One region of the Salibacterium lacus genome, then DNA from elsewhere that is predicted to be linked to it. Evidence: a T-box and tRNA genes for the amino acid it is inferred to sense, from the RefSeq annotation. Region 1 holds a T-box; the other holds one or more tRNA genes.

The links. The T-box of region 1 lies ahead of ACFSUB_RS06855 (valine--tRNA ligase). A T-box ahead of a tRNA ligase gene usually reads a tRNA of that ligase, here a tRNA-Val.
Region 2: it has a tRNA-Val gene. The T-box ahead of ACFSUB_RS06855 (valine--tRNA ligase) is inferred to sense a tRNA for this amino acid. The anticodon was not compared.

The regions. Positions count from the first base shown of each region.
Region 1 covers NZ_JBHUML010000002.1:1,172,943-1,182,295, reverse strand. Annotated here, with positions in the region: gene ACFSUB_RS06880 (uroporphyrinogen-III synthase) at 1-724, shown strand, start outside; gene hemB (porphobilinogen synthase) at 740-1,723, shown strand; gene hemL (glutamate-1-semialdehyde 2,1-aminomutase) at 1,858-3,147, shown strand; gene ACFSUB_RS06865 (MFS transporter) at 3,170-4,480, opposite strand; gene spoVID (stage VI sporulation protein D) at 4,712-5,716, shown strand; T-box leader at 6,145-6,365, shown strand; gene ACFSUB_RS06855 (valine--tRNA ligase) at 6,727-9,353, shown strand, end outside.
Region 2 covers NZ_JBHUML010000002.1:982,084-991,436, forward strand. Annotated here, with positions in the region: gene ACFSUB_RS05840 (homocysteine S-methyltransferase family protein) at 1-722, opposite strand, end outside; gene ACFSUB_RS05845 (LysR family transcriptional regulator) at 817-1,737, opposite strand; tRNA gene ACFSUB_RS05850 (tRNA-Val) at 2,025-2,099, opposite strand; gene ACFSUB_RS05855 (hypothetical protein) at 2,279-2,740, shown strand; gene ACFSUB_RS05860 (hypothetical protein) at 2,737-3,231, shown strand; tRNA gene ACFSUB_RS05865 (tRNA-Val) at 3,437-3,511, opposite strand; gene ACFSUB_RS05870 (peptidoglycan recognition protein family protein) at 3,728-4,597, opposite strand; gene ACFSUB_RS05875 (NADH:flavin oxidoreductase) at 4,766-5,875, opposite strand; gene ACFSUB_RS05880 (acyl-CoA thioesterase) at 5,951-6,424, opposite strand; gene ACFSUB_RS05885 (hypothetical protein) at 6,471-6,725, opposite strand; gene ACFSUB_RS05890 (S-layer homology domain-containing protein) at 6,888-7,874, opposite strand; gene ACFSUB_RS05895 (methionine aminopeptidase) at 8,052-8,258, shown strand; gene tagH (teichoic acids export ABC transporter ATP-binding subunit TagH) at 8,421-9,218, opposite strand; gene ACFSUB_RS05905 (ABC transporter permease) at 9,236-9,353, opposite strand, start outside.

The DNA of each region.
Region 1 (9,353 bases):
AACAAGGCCTCCCGGTCAGAGCGGTGTGTTGAAGCGTTTGATTGAAGCAGAGGGAGGGACAGCTCTTGTTCTGCCGATGATCGAAACGGTCCGCACAAATGACTGGGATGCGTTGAAAAAACGTGCTGCACAGAAAACGTGGGACTGGGTTGTTTTCACAAGCGCCAACGCACCGGCTTATTTTTCGGAACTGTTGTCGGAAGGTTCCATTACCATTCCGAAAACATGCCGGACGGCAGCTGTAGGGCAAAAAACAGCAGAATCCCTGCGTAGAAGAGGATGGCCTGATCCTGTCCTTCCGGAGGTTAATGACGGAGACGGCCTGGCCGAAACGCTGCGCAGCCAAGTGAAACCGGGAGATACGGTTCTTTTTCCAAAAAGTGCACGAGCCCGCTCTGTTATTGTAGATATGCTTCAGGAAGCAGGGGCGGATGTGTATGAACTCCCGCTTTACACAAGCGCTCCTGCGTTTAAAAACCAGGATAAGCTGGTGTCATGGGTATACGAGGGACGGATGGATTATGTAACATTTACAAGTCCTTCGGCCGTTAAAGCCTTTGTTCATTTTCTGAGAAACGTTCCGGAGAAAGACTGGAAACAACTGGACACGGTGAGCATTGGATCGATCACGGATAAAGAAGCAGCAAGGCAGGGCTTTATTTCCCGCAGAACGGCGGAACCATCCACGGTTGAGGGTATCGTGCGAACATTAACAGTGTTTTAAAAGGAGGATGACGTGATGAATGAGCTGACATTTCACCGGCACCGCCGGCTGCGGCGTACCCCGGGCATACGGAAAATGGTACGGGAAACGGTACTGCAGAAAGAAGATCTCATTTTTCCTATTTTTGTACTCGAAGGCCGCGATATAAAGAACGAAGTACCTTCGATGCCGGGGGTGTATCAGGTGTCGCTGGATCATCTCGGTGAGGAGATGAACCGGCTGGAGTCTTCCGGCGTTCCTGCTGTCATCGTGTTCGGTATTCCGGAGCATAAAGACGAGAATGGAACTCAGGCGTATGCTGAAGAAGGTATCGTTCAGAAAGCGATCCGCCAAATCAAACAGACCCACCCGGATTTAACTGTCATTGCAGACACCTGCCTCTGTCAGTATACAGATCACGGGCACTGCGGCATTATTGAGCACGGAACGATTGTCAATGATACCTCACTGGATCTGCTTACTAAAACCGCTGTGAGCCAGGCTGATGCAGGTGCTGATATCATCGCGCCTTCCAATATGATGGACGGCTTTACAGCTGCCATCCGCAAAGGCCTGGATGAAGCGGGGTACACAAATATTCCGGTCATGTCTTATTCTGTCAAATTCGCTTCTGCATTTTACGGTCCGTTCCGGGATGCAGCGCACAGCTCTCCTTCTTTCGGCGACCGGAAAACGTATCAGATGGACCCGCCGAACCGGTTGGAAGCACTGCGGGAAGCAGCATCGGATGTAGAGGAAGGGGCAGACTTTCTCATTGTGAAACCGGCGCTTTCCTACCTCGATGTCGTGCGCGAAGTGAAAGATGAAACAGCTAAACCAGTCGTTGCTTATAATGTATCCGGTGAATACGCCATGATAAAAGCTGCTGCTGCCAACGGCTGGATTGATGAAAAAGAAGTGGTCATGGAAAAACTGACGAGCATGAAACGAGCCGGCGCCGATCTCATTGTAACCTACTTCGCGATAGATGCAGCCGCCTGGATAGATCAAGAACAATAACACGAATTACTGGGAGCTGTCTTTTTATTACAGCTCCTTTTTTATAATGAAAAAAGGGGAAGAGAGGACAGGTCATCGGTTTATTTGATAAGCTGGAAGGGGAAAAGGGAAAGCATAGTAAAGGAGTGTTGGAGATGAAAACGTTTGATAAGTCCCAGGCGGCGTTTGATAAAGCGGAACCACTTATGCCGGGCGGAGTAAGCAGCCCGGTTCGTACGTATAACTCCGTCGGCCATCCGCCGGTTTACATTGAAGAAGGAAAAGGTTCCAAAGTGTGGGATCTTGATGGCAATGAATTTATTGATTATGTTCTGTCCTGGGGACCGCTGATCCGCGGCCATGCCGATGATCATGTCGTCGAACAGCTGAAAAAGACGGTCGAAAAAGGGACCAGTTTCGGTACCTCCCATCAGATGGAGACGAAACTGGCTGAACTCATTATTGACCGGGTACCTTCGATTGATGTCGTACGGATGGTGAACTCCGGCACGGAAGCGACCATGAGCGCGCTCCGGCTTGCCCGTGGTTTTACCGGGCGCGATAAGATAGTCAAAATGGAGGGTTGTTACCACGGACACGGGGATTCTCTTCTAATTAAAGCAGGATCCGGAGTGGCAACACTCGGCCTGCCGGACAGCCCCGGCGTCCCGTCCGGCACTGCTTCCAATACGCTGACTGTACCGTATAACGACCTGGAAAGTTTAAAACTCGCGTTTGAGAAATACGGGGAGGAAATCGCCGCCGTCATTATGGAGCCGGTCACCGGAAACATGGGCGTTGTACTGCCTGAGGAAGGCTTTCTGCAGGGTGTCCGCGATATTACGGAAGAAAACGGAAGCCTCCTTATTTTTGATGAGGTGATGACCGGTTTTCGTGTCGGTTACAACAGTGCGCAGGGAGAGTTCGGCGTCACACCGGATTTGACTTGTCTTGGCAAAACAATCGGCGGAGGACTGCCGGTTGGTGCTTACGGCGGACGCAAAGATATTATGGCAAAAATCGCTCCGGATGGTTCGATTTATCAGGCCGGCACGTTGTCAGGCAACCCTCTTGCCATGACAGCAGGCTATGAAACCTTGAGCCAGCTGACTCCGGCAGATTATGAGCGTTTCCGCAAGCTTGGGGATCAGCTCGCCGATGGACTCGAAGCAGCAGCCGCCAGACACGGGATACCGCATCATGTAAACCGTGCCGGTGCGATGACGACGCTTTTCTTCACAGAGGAAAAAGTAACCGATTTTGCTTCCGCAAAAACATCGGATCTCCATATGTTTGCCGCTTATTTCCGGGAAATGATGGAGCAGGGCATATCGCTGCCGCCTTCACAGTTTGAAGGAATCTTTCTTTCCACAGCCCACAGCGAAGAAGACATTGAGAAAACGATCGACGCCGCAGAAAAGACGTTTTCTAAAATAAAGGCATAAAAAAAGAAGAGCAGCGCCCGGATTACATTCCGGCGCTGCTCTTCTTTTGCGGTGGCGGGGAGGCAAAGGCAAGTAATGCGGCTGTGACAGGCAGAATGGTCATCATCCAGAGAATCTCGTTGTACTGTCCAAAATAGTCAAAGGCCATGCCGAACGGAAGCGGACCCAGCGCTGATCCTATAACAATAGCAGTTGTAGCAAAACTTTTCAGTTTGCCGATATGATTAAGGCCAAAGTATTCCGGCCAGATCATGTTATTGCAGATTTTTGTCATTCCGTCAAAAACGCCCCATAACACAATGAAAATAACAACGCTCCAAACGGCTTGTGCATATACAAGAAGGATGAGGGTTAAAGCGCTCAAAAGGAAACTGAAGGAATAAACCATATGGAGTTTGACCCGTTCTACGACAAAACCTGCCGCAAGGGTGAACAAAAACGCCGTGATTGGCATTAAACTGAGCAGAAACGCAATAACCGGCCGCCCAATGCCCTTTTCTCCCAAAATCGAAAATAAGTGAATTGTAATACCAGTATTGACCAAAGCGGGAACGACGGCGCAAAATAGTGCAAACCAAAACGATTTCGTACGGATGGCGGCGTCAACCGACCAGGAGGATTCTTCCCGCTCTTTCGCTGATGCAGCTGCTGCTTCCTCCATATTACCGTTTTGGCCGTCATTATCTGGAAGCAGGCCAACATCTTCCGGCCGGTTCCGGATAAAAATAAACGCCGCAGGTACAAAAACGATAAGAAGTATGGTTCCCCAAAACATCCATGCGAATCTCCAGCCGCCGACCTCAATCAGAAAGAAATGAATAGGCGGCATGGCGGCACCGCTGGCAAGAACACCAAGGGTCATGAAACTGAAGGCACGCCCCCTCTGTTTTGAAAACCACTGCGGAACCAGAGTATTTGGTACCAGTGTCATCGATCCCTGTCCGAAAAGACGAAGCATAAAAAAGCCGATAAACATCATCACCGGTCCTATAATGGCACTGTTCCAAAAGCATGCTGCCCCAAGAAGTGTTCCGACAAGAACGGTTGTATACCGCTGTCCTTTTTTATCAATCAGACGTCCTGTTAAAAACAGCAGAAGTCCGGCGGTAAGAGTAGCCGCCGAATAAAGACTGGAAATCATCGTGCGGTTTCCTTCAAACTCTTCAATGTAAATGTCCATAAATACAGAAATAGAATATGTTTGTCCCGGCCCTGAGAAGAAGGCACCCAGAGCCGCCATGGCAACAACCAGCCAACCATAAAAAAACGGCGGATGAACGGGCAGTTTATTTTTCCCGAGCCCGCGCACCGTCTTATTATCAGCAAATTTCATCTTATCCCTAATCCCCTTTTTTTATATCCCGCTCACTGGTGGACGAGAACCCATCGCTTGGATACACGAATACATTCTATCAATCTGTCCTATGAAAAACAATGCAGCAGGGATTGCTATTCATAGTTTTTACGGACACGGCATATAGTGAAAGGGATAACGAATGAAGGTTGAAGCTTTCATGATAAAGACAACCTTGCGCATAACCTGATACAAAGGAGGGCTCAGTGTATGACAGAAGCACACTCTTCGGAGCTGACGTTCAGTCTGGAAGAATCGGTGTGGCTGAATCAGGGCGAAAAGATCAAGGAATTGGTGTCACTGGGATTGGATCCGGATATTAGAATTGAAGAAAAATATGATTATGTCGACATTAAAGGCGGCCTGTACCTGAAAGGGGAGTATTATCCCGAGACAGAAAATGAGGAGAGCGAGGCAGAGAGAGAGCCGGCTCCCCGTTACATTGAAAGAAATAATCGGAGAGAAGATGGGATCGGCGAATTGAAGCACTTTTTTCCAGTAGATGTGACGGTCCCGCTGAACCGGATTCATCATCTCGATGATGTGTACGTAACGATTGACAGCTTTGATTATGACCTTCCCGAACCCGGATGCATTCAATTGACAGCGGATGTAAGTATTTCGGGGGTGCAGGAACGCGGGCATAAGGAAGAGACAGAGGAAGCCGGGGAACCAGCTGCTGTTGAGCCCCTCCCGGTGTGGGAAATGGAAGATGTATTCCGGCCGGAGAATAAAGAAGACAATGAACAGGCCGGCGGCGAAAAAGACAACAAAGAGACAGAGCTGTGGTCAGATACACAGCAGAGAGAAGAAGAGATGGAAACGGAGGAAGATGCATCAGACATTGTCACGTCTTTTTATAAACGTGACACAGAAGAGGACCATCTGCCGGCACATTCAAACAGAGACGAAGATCCGCCGGAGGAAATGGAGGCTGAAGACAGCAGCGATCCGGACGAAACAGATCAGACAGGGGACAGGGATGACAATGCCTTGTATTTAACGAAAATGATGACCAGCGGAGAAGAAGATTTCTCCCGGCTGAAGATGTGCATCATCCAGGAAAATGAATCCATCGAACAGATTGCCCAGCGGTATCATACAACGGCAGGACATCTGCTCCGATTTAACCGGCTGAATCATGAACATGTAGAGGAAGGGCAGATATTGTATATTCCCGCTCCTGTTTCCACACCCGGACCGGAAAACACCTGATACCGGCGGACTGCACGGATTATCCGTATGCTCAGCGGGTGACCGTGCAGCATAAATAAGCACCGGTCAGCAAAAAGAGAAGCATTACGTCAAACGTAGTCGGAAAAATCAACGTACGGATGATCTGGAAAATAATCAGGACGAAAAGTATCTGCATGACAGCCAGTTTCCATTTCCGCCACCACCTCGGTTTCGGCCGGTGATGGTGGTGCTTTTTTTTATGTTTTCGGGGAGGGGGGCACGGTGGACCTGGGTAAGGGGGATAACCCATGAAAATCCTCCTTTCTGTACGGTGGATAGTTTTCTCTTCTCCTATGCATATGCAGATTCTCTGGAAATGTTGCCGTTTGAAGAAGGTTCCATTTCATGAAGGGATGCGCCTTGACGAGAGAGTCTTTTCCCCGTAAAATATGACTATACTTACTATAGAAACTGCGAACAACAGGGAGGAGTACGGATCATTCCGCCTGAAAAAGAGAGAAAAACCCGAGGCTGAGAGGTTTTTTGAGGAAGGATATCCGGAAGGTCGCCCTGGAGCTGCTTTTCTGAAACGACAGTAGGAAAAGCCGGAGCCCCCGTTATCCAGATGAAGCGCACAGCAGGGAAAGCTGTGAATAAAGGTGGTACCGCGAGACTCTTCGTCCTTTGAACAGGGTGGAGGGATTTTTTTATGCCGGAAATAGAAATAACAAGAATTGTCCCAAATGATCCTGCGATCATTATCTGGAAATATCTAAAAACGTCCAAGAAAAACATCTCGGGACAAGGCTGTATTTTGGAAAAAAGCGCCGGCCAACCGTGGACATACACGTAGACTCCTGTGGGAAAAGCAACAGCTGAAGACGCCGCAGGGAGCGATTTTCTCCCGAGGAGGCTGAAGCGTTGCCCACGGAAAGCGAAGGGTATGGGAACGGTGGCCGTCCATCAGCAAAGCATGAACAAGACTTTTGAAGAAACGAAATATAAGCTTTTTAAAAAGGCTTAAATATAATATATGAGGAGGAAATGTGATGACGGAACAACATACGGATATGCCGACCAAATATGACCCGCGTGACACGGAAACAAAGTGGTATCCATACTGGACGGAGCAGTCCTATTTTGAAGCAGAAGGAACAGGGGACAAAGAGCCTTTTACCATTGTCATTCCGCCGCCGAACGTAACCGGCAGGCTTCATCTCGGCCACGCCTGGGATACGACGCTGCAGGACATTCTATCCCGTCTGAAGCGGATGCAGGGATACGATACGCTCTGGCTGCCGGGGATGGATCACGCCGGTATTGCCACCCAGGCGAAAGTGGAAGGAAGATTAAAAGAAGAAGGAATGGACCGATATGAACTCGGCCGCGAGGGTTTCCTGGAAAAATCATGGGAATGGAAGGAAGAATACGCTGATTTTATCAGGCAGCAGTGGGCGAAACTTGGTCTTTCCCTGGACTATTCCAGAGAGCGGTTTACGTTGGACGAAGGATTGTCCACAGCGGTTCGTGAAGTTTTTGTTTCCCTCTACAATAAAGGTTTGATTTACCGCGGACAGTATATTATCAACTGGGATCCGGATACCCGGACGGCCCTTTCCGATATTGAAGTTGACTACAAAGATGTTCAGGGTCACTTTTATCACATGAAATATCCGCTGAAAAATGGAAACGGTCATATTGAAGTCGCGACGACAAGACCGGAAACGATGCTTGGGGATACCGCTGTCGCCGTGCACCCGGAGGATGAGCGATACAACCATCTTATCGGGCAGACTGTTGTTCTGCCAATTATCGGCCGTGAAATAGAGATAATCGCCGATGATTATGTGGATATGGAATTCGGATCGGGTGCCGTGAAAATCACACCGGCCCACGATCCGAACGACTTTGAAATGGGGAACCGGCATAACCTGGAACGCGTTCTTGTGATGGATGAATCCGGAACGATGAATGAAAATGCGGGCAGGTATCAGGGGCTTGACCGCTTCGACTGCCGCGCCCGGCTTGTGAACGATCTGCAGAAGGACGGTGTACTGTTCCAGATTGAGGACCATGAGCACTCCGTCGGTCACTCGGAGCGAAGCGGTGCTGTGGTGGAGCCGTATCTTTCCACGCAGTGGTTTGTGAAAATGAAACCACTGGCAGAGCAGGCGGTGGAACTTCAGAATCAAGAAGAAAAAGTACACTTCGTGCCGGACCGGTTTGAAAAAACATACCTGCACTGGCTCGACAACATCCGTGACTGGTGCATCTCCCGTCAGCTCTGGTGGGGCCACCGGATTCCAGCCTGGTACCATAAGGAAACAGGAGAAATGCATGTCGGCCATACAGCACCGTCCAATCCTGAAGAATGGGAGCAGGATGAAGATGTGCTGGATACGTGGTTCAGCTCTGCGCTCTGGCCGTTTTCGACGATGGGCTGGCCGGACAGGGAAGACCCGGACTTTCAGCATTTTTACCCAACCAATGTGCTTGTCACCGGCTATGACATCATCTTTTTCTGGGTCTCCCGCATGATCTTTCAAGGTCTGGAATTCACGGGACAGCGACCGTTTAAAGATGTTCTCATCCACGGTCTCGTCCGGGATGCAGAAGGCCGTAAGATGAGTAAATCGCTCGGCAACGGAGTAGACCCGATGGATGTGATCGACCAATACGGCGCCGATGCGCTGCGCTTCTTCCTTGCTACCGGAACAACCCCGGGTAACGATCTTCGTTTTCACTGGGAAAAGATCGAAGCGAACTGGAACTTTGCCAATAAGATCTGGAACGCGTCCCGGTTTGCGCTCATGAATATGGGAGACCTCACGTATGATGATATGGATCTGAATGGGGACAAAACAATGGCCGACCGCTGGATTCTTACGCGTCTTGAGGAAACCATCCGTGATGTGACGCGGCTCATGGATAATTATGAATTCGGTGAAGTGGGGCGTCTTTTATACAACTTCATATGGGATGACGTGTGCGATTGGTACATTGAGATGGCTAAACTTCCTTTGTACGGGGATGATGAAGCGGCAAGACATACAACACGCTCGGTTCTTGCTCACGTACTCGAACAGACGATGCGGCTGCTGCATCCGATCATGCCATTCATCACAGAAGAAATCTGGCAGCACCTCCCGCACAAGGGTTCATCCATCACAGTGGCAGCATGGCCAAAAGCCGATGAAGCATGGATGGATTCGGAATCAGTGGATGACGTGGAACTGCTTCAGCATGTGATTCGTTCGGTCCGTAATACCCGTGCGGAAATGAACGTCGCCCCGGGTAAAGAAATCGACCTGCAGATGAAACCGCAGACGAGCGTTGTGCAGGACCGCCTGGAACGCGGGCGCGCGTACCTTGAACGATTCTGCAATGCCGGTGAGCTTACGATTGATCCTGATATGGAAGCACCGGAAAAATCTGTGTCCCATGTTCTCAGCGGAGCGGAGCTGTACATGCCGCTGGCCGGCCTGATTGATCTGGAGGAAGAAATCTCCCGCCTCGAAAAAGAAAAGGAAAAGCTCAATAACGAAGTGGAACGGGTTCAGAAAAAGCTGGCGAATGAAGGATTTACCCGGAAAGCACCGGAAAACGTCGTCGCCGGGGAACGCGAAAAAGAAAAAGATTACCTGGAGAAACGGGAGAAAGTGACAGCCCGGATTCA
Region 2 (9,353 bases), 190 kb from region 1:
CGATATGGAATAGGCAGTCCACCGACATACCCTTCTACCTCATTTCTAATTCCCTTCAGGTATGGCTGCATCGTATGTGGTCCGCGGAAACAGTTCATCCCAACCACTAACGCACCTTTTTCAGAAAGAGTCTTACAGGATTCTTCAACCGTATAGCCATCCCGTAGTATATTTTCGCCCATCAGCCCTAATGTAACGACTGCCGGCAGACCCTGCTTTTGAATTTCCTCCAGCGCAATAACGGCCTCTTCATGGTAATAAAACGTTTCCCCATTTATAAAATCAACGCCTTCTTCTTTGCACCACGTGGCCATTTCTGCAAAAATACTTCTTACTTCTTCCGCAGAATCAGCATCTTCCGGATCAAAAATATTCGTATTCGAAATGTTGCCTGCAACTAGCGCTTCTTCTACAGGATGTTCCTTTGCCACTTCTTTCGCCAAACGAATCGCATTTCGGTTTAATGGCTCATGTAAATGTTCTTTACCTATAATTCTCATTTTTTCACGGTGGGCATTATAGGTGAAAGCTAAAACCACATCTGAACCGGCATTCATGTAATCACGATATACCTGCTTTAAAACCTCCGGGTGCTCAAGCGCTACTTCTGGTACAAACGATCCAGCCTGTAAATAACCTCTGCGCTCCATTTCAAATAAATATCCTTCGGCTGCAACGACTGTACCTTCGTTTAATCTTTGTTCTAAACTTCTTTTCCCCACTGCTAACCCTCTCCTTTGGTAATGTAGGGTCAGTGTAGCATTGAATAATGGTATAGCATAACACGTAAAGTCTATACTTTGTCATAGCTTCAAACTATAGCAAAGTTAATTCTTCGGCAATCGTTTCCTTTAAGAAATTGATATAAATCGCTGCCAGCGGGCTGTTTGCTATATTCTTATGTTGAATATACCCGACTGTAATGCTCTCATCCACGTTAAGCGGCACCGCCACAATATCATCGTCGTTGATGTCATAACTGATTATGCCTGTGGAAATGGTGTATCCATTCAATCCTATCAGCAGGTTAAACAACGTGGCCCGGTCACTGACGCGAATATTTTTGCGTCTTGAGATGGTGCTTAATATCTCCTCGGAGAAATAAAACGAATTATAGTCCCCTTGTTCAAATGACAAATATGGATAAGGATCCAAATCAGCTAAGGTAACATACTTCTCGGCCGCGAGTGGGTTCGTTGAACTGATGAACACATGCGGCCTGGCCTGAAACAGCTCATGAAACGTTAAATTTCCTTCTCTCAGAAACTTTCGAATAACCTGTTCGTTAAAATCATTTACATACAAAATCCCAATTTCACTACGAAGGTTTTTTACATCCTCAATGATTTCATACGTCCTCGTCTCCCGTAACGTAAACTCATATTCATCCCGATCATAATTTTTCAACAGCTTCACAAACGCACTGACCGCAAAGGCATAATGCTGGCCGGATACAGAGAAATGCTGCTGCGGGGGTTGAGATGCATTGGCATAGCGGTTTTCAAGCAAGTCTGTCTGTTCCATCACCTGTCTTGCGTAACCTAAAAACTCCGACCCCTCTGACGTAATAACAATTCCCTTATTCGTCCGGGAAAAAATCGCAATCCCCAGTTCATTCTCCAATTCTTTGATCGAATTCGACAAACTCGGCTGACTAATAAACAATTGATGCGCAGCTTTACTAATCGATCGCTGCTTCGCCACCTCAATCACATATCTCAATTGCTGCAATGTCACGTGAACTCCTCCTTCCTATTGTTCTTTACATTCTTTCGTAAAGCTTCTTCTTGTTCGTCCGGCTGTAACTGCTGGATTAGAGTTAACATTTTTGCTTGATAAGATGAAATACTTCCCAGATCCGATATCTAAAAAAAGTATGAACCGAAAGAGAAGTAAATCGAGAAGTCATATGTATATTTATAATATAAAAGCAAGCTGCCTTCAAATTCAATAATACTTTATTCAGGTGAAGGTTTGCAATTTGTTTGCAGACCGTGTCCAGCCAAAAAATGGCACATTATGTATGGCGAGCCGTACTGGATTCGAACCAGTGATCTCTTGCCTGTCAAGCAACCGTTCTCCCACTGAACTAACGGCTCTTTCAGGCGTTATTCTTGCTAAGGTGATGTATAAACGTAACACAAGAGCAGCACAATAAGAAAAAGTGTCGTGACTGCATGACGGCTAATGCAGATTCACTATAGAGCATCCCACCCGCTGGTTATATTTGTCACCTGAAACACACATAATAACACTATTGATAAGGAATGTGGTCTATATGGCTTTTGTATTATTTTTCTTTGCCGCATGGTTTATAACAACAACATTTTTGATAATGCCAAAGAAAATATCGATTATTGAAAATACATTTGTACTTATGGTTATTCTAATCATCAATATTAATTGGGGTTGGATTATATATGAGGGCATGGAACGTATTGAATTAACAGAAGAGAGCATGAATTATACCGCTTTTTTATTACTTAGAAGTGTAATCATTCCATTAATCTTAGTCACACAATTAAATCTGGTTCATAAGTCAAACACCATATTCGTTGTTTTAGTATCTTTAATCATACTGCTGTTTTTTTCAAGTTTGACCTCCATTTTAAATATAGCGGATTATGTGAAATGGAATTTGGGATTTGATGCCATTTACTATTTGCTGCTTCACGTCATTGCCTATTACTCGCTTCTTTTCATACGAAAGATTGCTTATAAAGAGGTGACATACACGTGAGTTTATGGGAAAGCTTTGATAAAAACGAAATATGTCTATTGATAATGCTCTTGCTGGCTTACTCTGCTTTATTCCTTCTTCCTAAGAAATTCACGAGAGACATAGCTTTGTTATTTTCAATGTGGGGTGTCTCGTTTGGATTTTTATTTGACTTTACGATCGGCGGCGGGCTCATTAATTTCTATATAATTAATGATTTACCTGAGTATGAATTATTTGATATTTTTTATTATCTGCTATTTGCCCCTTCGAGTTACATTTTTATTTATCTTTATGAAATATTCAGGGATTACAAAAATGTGTTTTTATGGTATGTCACCATTTTTTCTTTATTTGGTATAGGGATACAGGCGGTATTCACTTGGTTTGAAATTATAAACTTTCAAAAAGGATATCAACCGCTTTTTTCATTTGCCGTTTTTTTAACTATTCAAACCATTACCATTCTTTACTTTGAATTCATATCCTCTAAATTTAACGTTTATAGGTGATTAGAATTTTATTTCTCTTCATCCCCCGCTCATATAAAATACATCAAAAATCTAAAGGTACATTTAATGGGTGTTGTTGCGGTAATAATCGTAATATTGAATAATGGAAAGCAGAATCGTAGTTGATCTTAAGATATAATGGATCTATAAAAATGACGCCGGACCGAGGGTTTCCCTCAAACCGGCGTCACCTGCCTATTATGTATGGTGAGCCGTACTGGACTTGAACCAGTGACCTCTTGCCTGTCAAGCAAGCGTTCTCCCACTGAACTAACGGCTCGTATTGTCTTCAAATCAGCGATATTTCTTATTATAAGACGGAAAATGCAAAGACGCAAGGGGTATTCATTATTTTGTCAGGTTCCCGCAGGAACCTGATATCCATTAAATCTCATTCTTTTCCGTTTCGGTGTCGCCTTCGCCCTCTTCCGGCTTCTGTGGACGCTTGTCCTTGGTAAACAAAGACTTCCACATCTGTTTCAGTTTTTCCCACATATCAGGATTCCCCTTTTATCATTTGATGATAACGGTAAAGCACGGTCGCCAGCTGCTCCCGTGACACAGGTTCTCTTGGGTATTTTCCATTCAACAGTCCCTGCTCCTGCGCCCATTTCCATGCGCTCTGGTGGGAAGGGTTCGGTGTATGGTCGTCCACGGTCTCACCTCCCTGGGACAGGACTTCCTCCAGTTTTTCCATCGTGCGGGGGCCTGCGATTCCGTCTGTTTTCAATCCATGTTTTCTCTGAAATGCTTCCACCGCAGCTTGTGTTTCTGTACCGAACTGTCCGTCTGCTCCGTATATGGAGAGATTTTCTCCAGCCTGCATGAGATCAGCCTGAAGCTGCTGTACCTGCTGACCGGTGTCTCCCATTTTCAGAATAATGGACTCACTGCCTGTCAGCGGTTCTCCGGACCTTAATGCTGCCCTCACTTCGTTCATTTCGATACCGGGACACAGCGTAGATGTCCCCGGAAGCTCCCGGTGGCCGAGAACATCCGAAACGCTTAACTGGAGGTTCTTCATCGCGCGCTGTACCCTTTCGTGCCATGCCTTTTCCTGGACATCGGTAAACGAACCATCTCCGACAAGGCAGATATGGTACGTATAGGAATTGTGTCCGGCTGCTCCGTTGGTGACCATGGAAGGCGCGTAACAGACCTGCACGGTTCCATCGCGGAGAATAATTTCGTGGTATCCTCCTGTCTGCCATGCCGGGGTGAACTGACTCCATGTCTGATTCCAGAAAGACCAGAAATCCCCGCTCTTTGTCGCGGAATGATGACGGATAATTTTGCGAACGCTGCTTTCATTCCTCGTTTCCCCGCGTTTTGGTACTTGGCTGCGAAGATCTTCAATCTGCGGCATCACTCTGCCTCCTTTCCCACTTGGAACCTCACTACTAAAATATGCCGCATCGAACAAAATGGATGGACAGGGAGCTTAATGAACATATGGATTTTTTATCAGCTCGGTTCTCCGCAATAATCTACCGAAAAAAAGCCGTTCCCATGAAAGGAACGGCCCGGGTGGTGCTTAGTATAGGTTATTTAACGACTCACGGCTGTAAGCCTGCAGTTCATCGGCGCGGCCGTCGCGGACTTTTTCAGCCCAGGCCGGGTCCATTAAGAGCGAACGGCCGACTGCGGCCATGTCGAATTCATTATTTTGAAATCTTTCCATGAGACCGTCCAGGCTTGTGGTTTCTGCGCCTGCACCACTTGTGAACTCTCCGTTCAAGCCGATGGATCCAACGATAATCGTAGGTTTGCCGGTGATTTTTTTCGTCCAGCCGGCCAGGTTCAGGTCGGATCCTTCGAATTCAGGCTCCCAGAACCGGCGCGTGGAAGTATGGAAGATATCTACTCCGGCTTCTACAAGCGGAGTCAGAAATGCTTCAAGTTCTTCCGGTGTTTCTGCGATTTTGGCTTTGAAATCGGACATTTTCCACTGGGAAAACCGGAAGATAATAGGGAAATCCGGTCCGACCGCGTCCCGGCAGGCTTCCACGATTTCCACCGCAAAGCGTGTTCTGCCTTTTATATCTCCTCCGTATTCGTCGGTACGGCGGTTGGTGTGGCTCCAGATAAACTGATCGATCAGATAGCCGTGGGCACCATGGATTTCAACAGCGTCAAAGCCGAGCCGCTTGGCATCGGCAGCACCCTGGGCATAGGCGGACACCAAATCGTGGATTTCTTCGGTGGAGAGTGGTTCTGACACTTTTTCCCCTGTCAGAGCAAGCCCCGATGGACCAACCGGCATAGCTTCCACATTCGGTTCATCTCCGGGACTGCGGGTCGTGCCGACGTGCCATAGCTGCGGCGCGATCTTTCCGCCTTTCTCATGTACTTGTTTCACTACCTGCTCCCAGCCCTGAAGTGCTTTTTCGCCGTAGAAGAGCGGGATGGACGACCCCGATACCGATGCCGGATGATCAATGCCGGTTCCTTCGGTAATAAGCAGCCCGACGTCATGTTCAGCGCGTCTCCGGTAATAGGCGGCAACGTCTTCTGTCGGAACTCCCCCCGGGGAAAACCCGCGTGTCATGGGTGCCATCACAATTCGGTTGGAAAGAGCGAGTGTTCCCAGTTGAAAAGGCTGAAACAATGGTTGAACGGTTGTATGTTCTGTTAAGTTCTGCATCCTTTATCTCCTTTACCTAATAAGTTGCACAAGAGGTATTATCCCAAAAGTCAGCCGGCAAAGGAAATATTCTGCTTACTCCATGTCACTGCGCCGCTGTCTGTATTCTTTTCGCATCCCGGCGGATTCATGCAGTCGTTTTTCTTCCTCCGTAACGGGTACAACACCCGGCACTTCGATGGGGCGCCCTTCTTCGTTCACAGCCACCATTGTCAAAAACGACTGCGTGGTTAATCGTTTCTCATTTGTCAGCAGATCATGGGAATGCACCCGCACAAACACTTCCATCGACGTCCGTCCGGTGGATGTTACAAAGGCTTCCAGCTCAAGTGCTTCTCCCGCCTTCGCCGAAGAAAGAAAATCCACCGAATCCATGGAAGCCGTAACGACGATACTGCTGCAGTGTTTCATAGCGGAAAGTGCTGCAATCTCGTCAATATAACCCATCACCTTCCCCCCGAAAATAGTCTGCAGATGATTCGTATCCGGCGGCAGTACAAGCCTTGTCTGTATGGTTCTTGACTCTTCCATCCGCTGCTCTGTTTTCATATAGACCTGCCCCTTTCAAGCACCATTCTACAGAAAAAAGCATCCATTACCTGGATGCTCTTTCCTCCTGCAGACGTCTTATCTGCGATTCGGTTCTTGCAAAAATGGTACCGGCTTCTTCTTCAGAAACGCTGAAATTCTCTGCTGCCTTTTTTTCTACATACGTATCATTGGCAGCTACATCATATTTTTCTCCGGCCTGTTCGAGTTCATCGTATTTCTCCTGCATGAATGTGTATACATCCCGATCCAGTTCCGGAAGCGTTTCAACAATCTGCTGCACTGCATCTTTGTCCATCACGATGTTGTTCCTCCTTCATGTCCTTTGGATATTCATTTTTAAGGCAAAGTTAACTTCATTCCTTGTACACGTCTGCTTCTTCGTTATTATAACACAATTTTTCTGCTAACCAACAAGCCGGCCATAAAAATCAGGACCGCGTGAAAGCGATCCTGCACCTGATTAATCGACCGTTTTCAAACTATAGATCGTATCGCGGATTTCGTCACCGTTTGTGGAATAAAATGCTTCGGATACTTCTCCACTCACATGATACTCTGTGCCGCCTTCTATCCGCACGAGATCAAACGTGATCATACCATTTTCCCTTGTCGTCTGATAATGTGCTTCGTCCCCGTTCTGAAGCGTGACTTCCTGATAGTTCGAAAGGTCCGGGGCGGTACTTTCCATATGATGTGTTCCGTAAGCCCGGATGGTGGAAGCTTCGCTGCTATGCAGAACTTTTCCATCTCCATTATCAGCTTCCCGGCCGGGAGTCCACTCATCCGGATAGGTCACTTCGTAACCAAAACGTTCATTTATATACGTTGTCCGGTCCGGCTCCACGAACTGTTCCGGATCAAGGGCCCTCGCGAGAAATACGGAGAACTGGGCTCTTGTGACGTCTTCATTCGGACCGAATGTTCCGTCCTGATATCCTGTCGTTATATCCGCCTGGGCGATAGCCTGAATGTCATGGAAAAACGCGTCTCCTTCTTCAACATCCCGGAAGTAATTCGAACCCTCTCCATCCGAAAAGTCAAAAGAACGGCTCAGTACAGCAGCCATCTGCCCTCTTTTCAACGAGTTATTCGGTAGAAACTCACCGTTGTTCCCTGTTATTATTTCTTCATCTTTCACAGCCGCCGCTTCTTCATAGGCGTGAAAATCCTGCGAAATATCCGAGAAGTCGGGAGACGGCCGGTCTCCTGTTTCCAAATCCAGGGCTTTCACTATCATAGCCGCAGCCTGACTCCGCTTCACCGGCTCATTGGGGTGAAAACCTCCGTCCTCGTATCCCGAAATGATTCCCCGTTCCGAAAGATAGGTGATTTCACTTTCGGCCCAGAAGCTTTGTGATACATCATCAAATGATTGTGCAAGTGCAGACCCGGCGGCCGAGATAAACAGCCCTGCTGTTAAAACCACCGCCATACCTATTCGTTTCATCGTATTCCCTCCAGCCTGAATGTATTTATAATATCATTTCATCTATTACCCTTTTTCCGTGCAGAAAAATCCCCTTTTTTTTGCGTATACATATACTGCAAAAAAAGCATACTAACCAACAAAAGCGCAAAGGCGCCCTGAAATAGGTGAATTCCGGGTAAAAGGAGGTGCAGCTGCATGAATCTTTGGAACAAATGGACGGAATGGAGAGAAACGGCGAAACAAAAACGAATCTCTGACATGGAACAGCAGGGGAAATGCCCGGACTGCAAAGGCAGAGGCATTCACATAATGCCTAATGAATATTTCCAGACAGATCCGCTGCATTGTCCCGGATGTAATGGCAGCGGAATGTATTCCGACTGGACCGGCGGAAACTACTGACTCCCTCCATCTATGTTAAGACCATCCTTCCCTCCGGTATATATGCTTTCCTCTCCCCATGCGGCCGGTTTTTTCCGGCCTTCATACTGTCATAAAAAGAGCTTCCCTTTAATAACAGGAAAGCTCTTTATCGTATTCATTCGTTTGAAGCTCGGGAGTCTCCTATTTTTGGGGAGCGCTCTGTCTGGCAAATCCCTGTTGACGGAATTCTTTTCGTTGTTTTTTAGACCACGTGTTGTAATCCCGCAGAAAAGCTTCATAGTCGTCGGTGATTTCGGCAAGCGGGCCGGACTTTTTTATTTCTCCGAATTCCAGCCAAATCGCTTTCGTGCAGAATTCTTTCATCTGCGTAAGAGAATGGCTCACAAAAAACATCGTCTTGCCCCGTGACTTGAACTCCTGCATTTTATCAAGGCTTTTTTTGGCAAAAGCTTTATCCCCGACCGATAACGCTTCATCGACAATTAAAATCTCCGGATCGATACTAACGTTAATCGAAAACCCAAGCCTTGACTTCATTCCTTTGGAATACGATTTCACCGGTTGATCGATGAATTTATCCATTTCTGCAAACTCAATAATCTCCGGCTCCAGCTTTTTAATTTCTTTACGTGTGAAGCCAAGCATTAAACATTTCATTTCAATGTTTTCCCGTCCGGTCAGTTTATTGTTCAATCCGGAGGAGACATCGATAATGGCCGGCTCTCCGTGAATAGTAAGTTCCCCGCTGGTCTGAGGTACGATTCCCGCGATAATATTGGACAACGTGGATTTCCCGGATCCATTCACCCCGAGCAGGCCGATGATATCTCCTTTTTCCGCTTCAAAGGAAACATCCCGGAGCGCATAGAACGCTTCCCCGTATTCCCCGGGGAGTAAGAGATCTTTCAGGCGCTCCGACTGGCCGGTATATAACTTGAATGTTTTTGTAATGTTTTTCGCCGATACAGCGGACTGCATAAGATCAGCCTCCCTGTCTACAGAAAATCAATAAAATGCTTTCGAAAACGGGTGTGAAGCAGCGCTCCTGCGGAGAATAACAGCAGGACAACCACCCAGAAATAGAGCGTATACTGCCAGTGCTCCACCATGTAC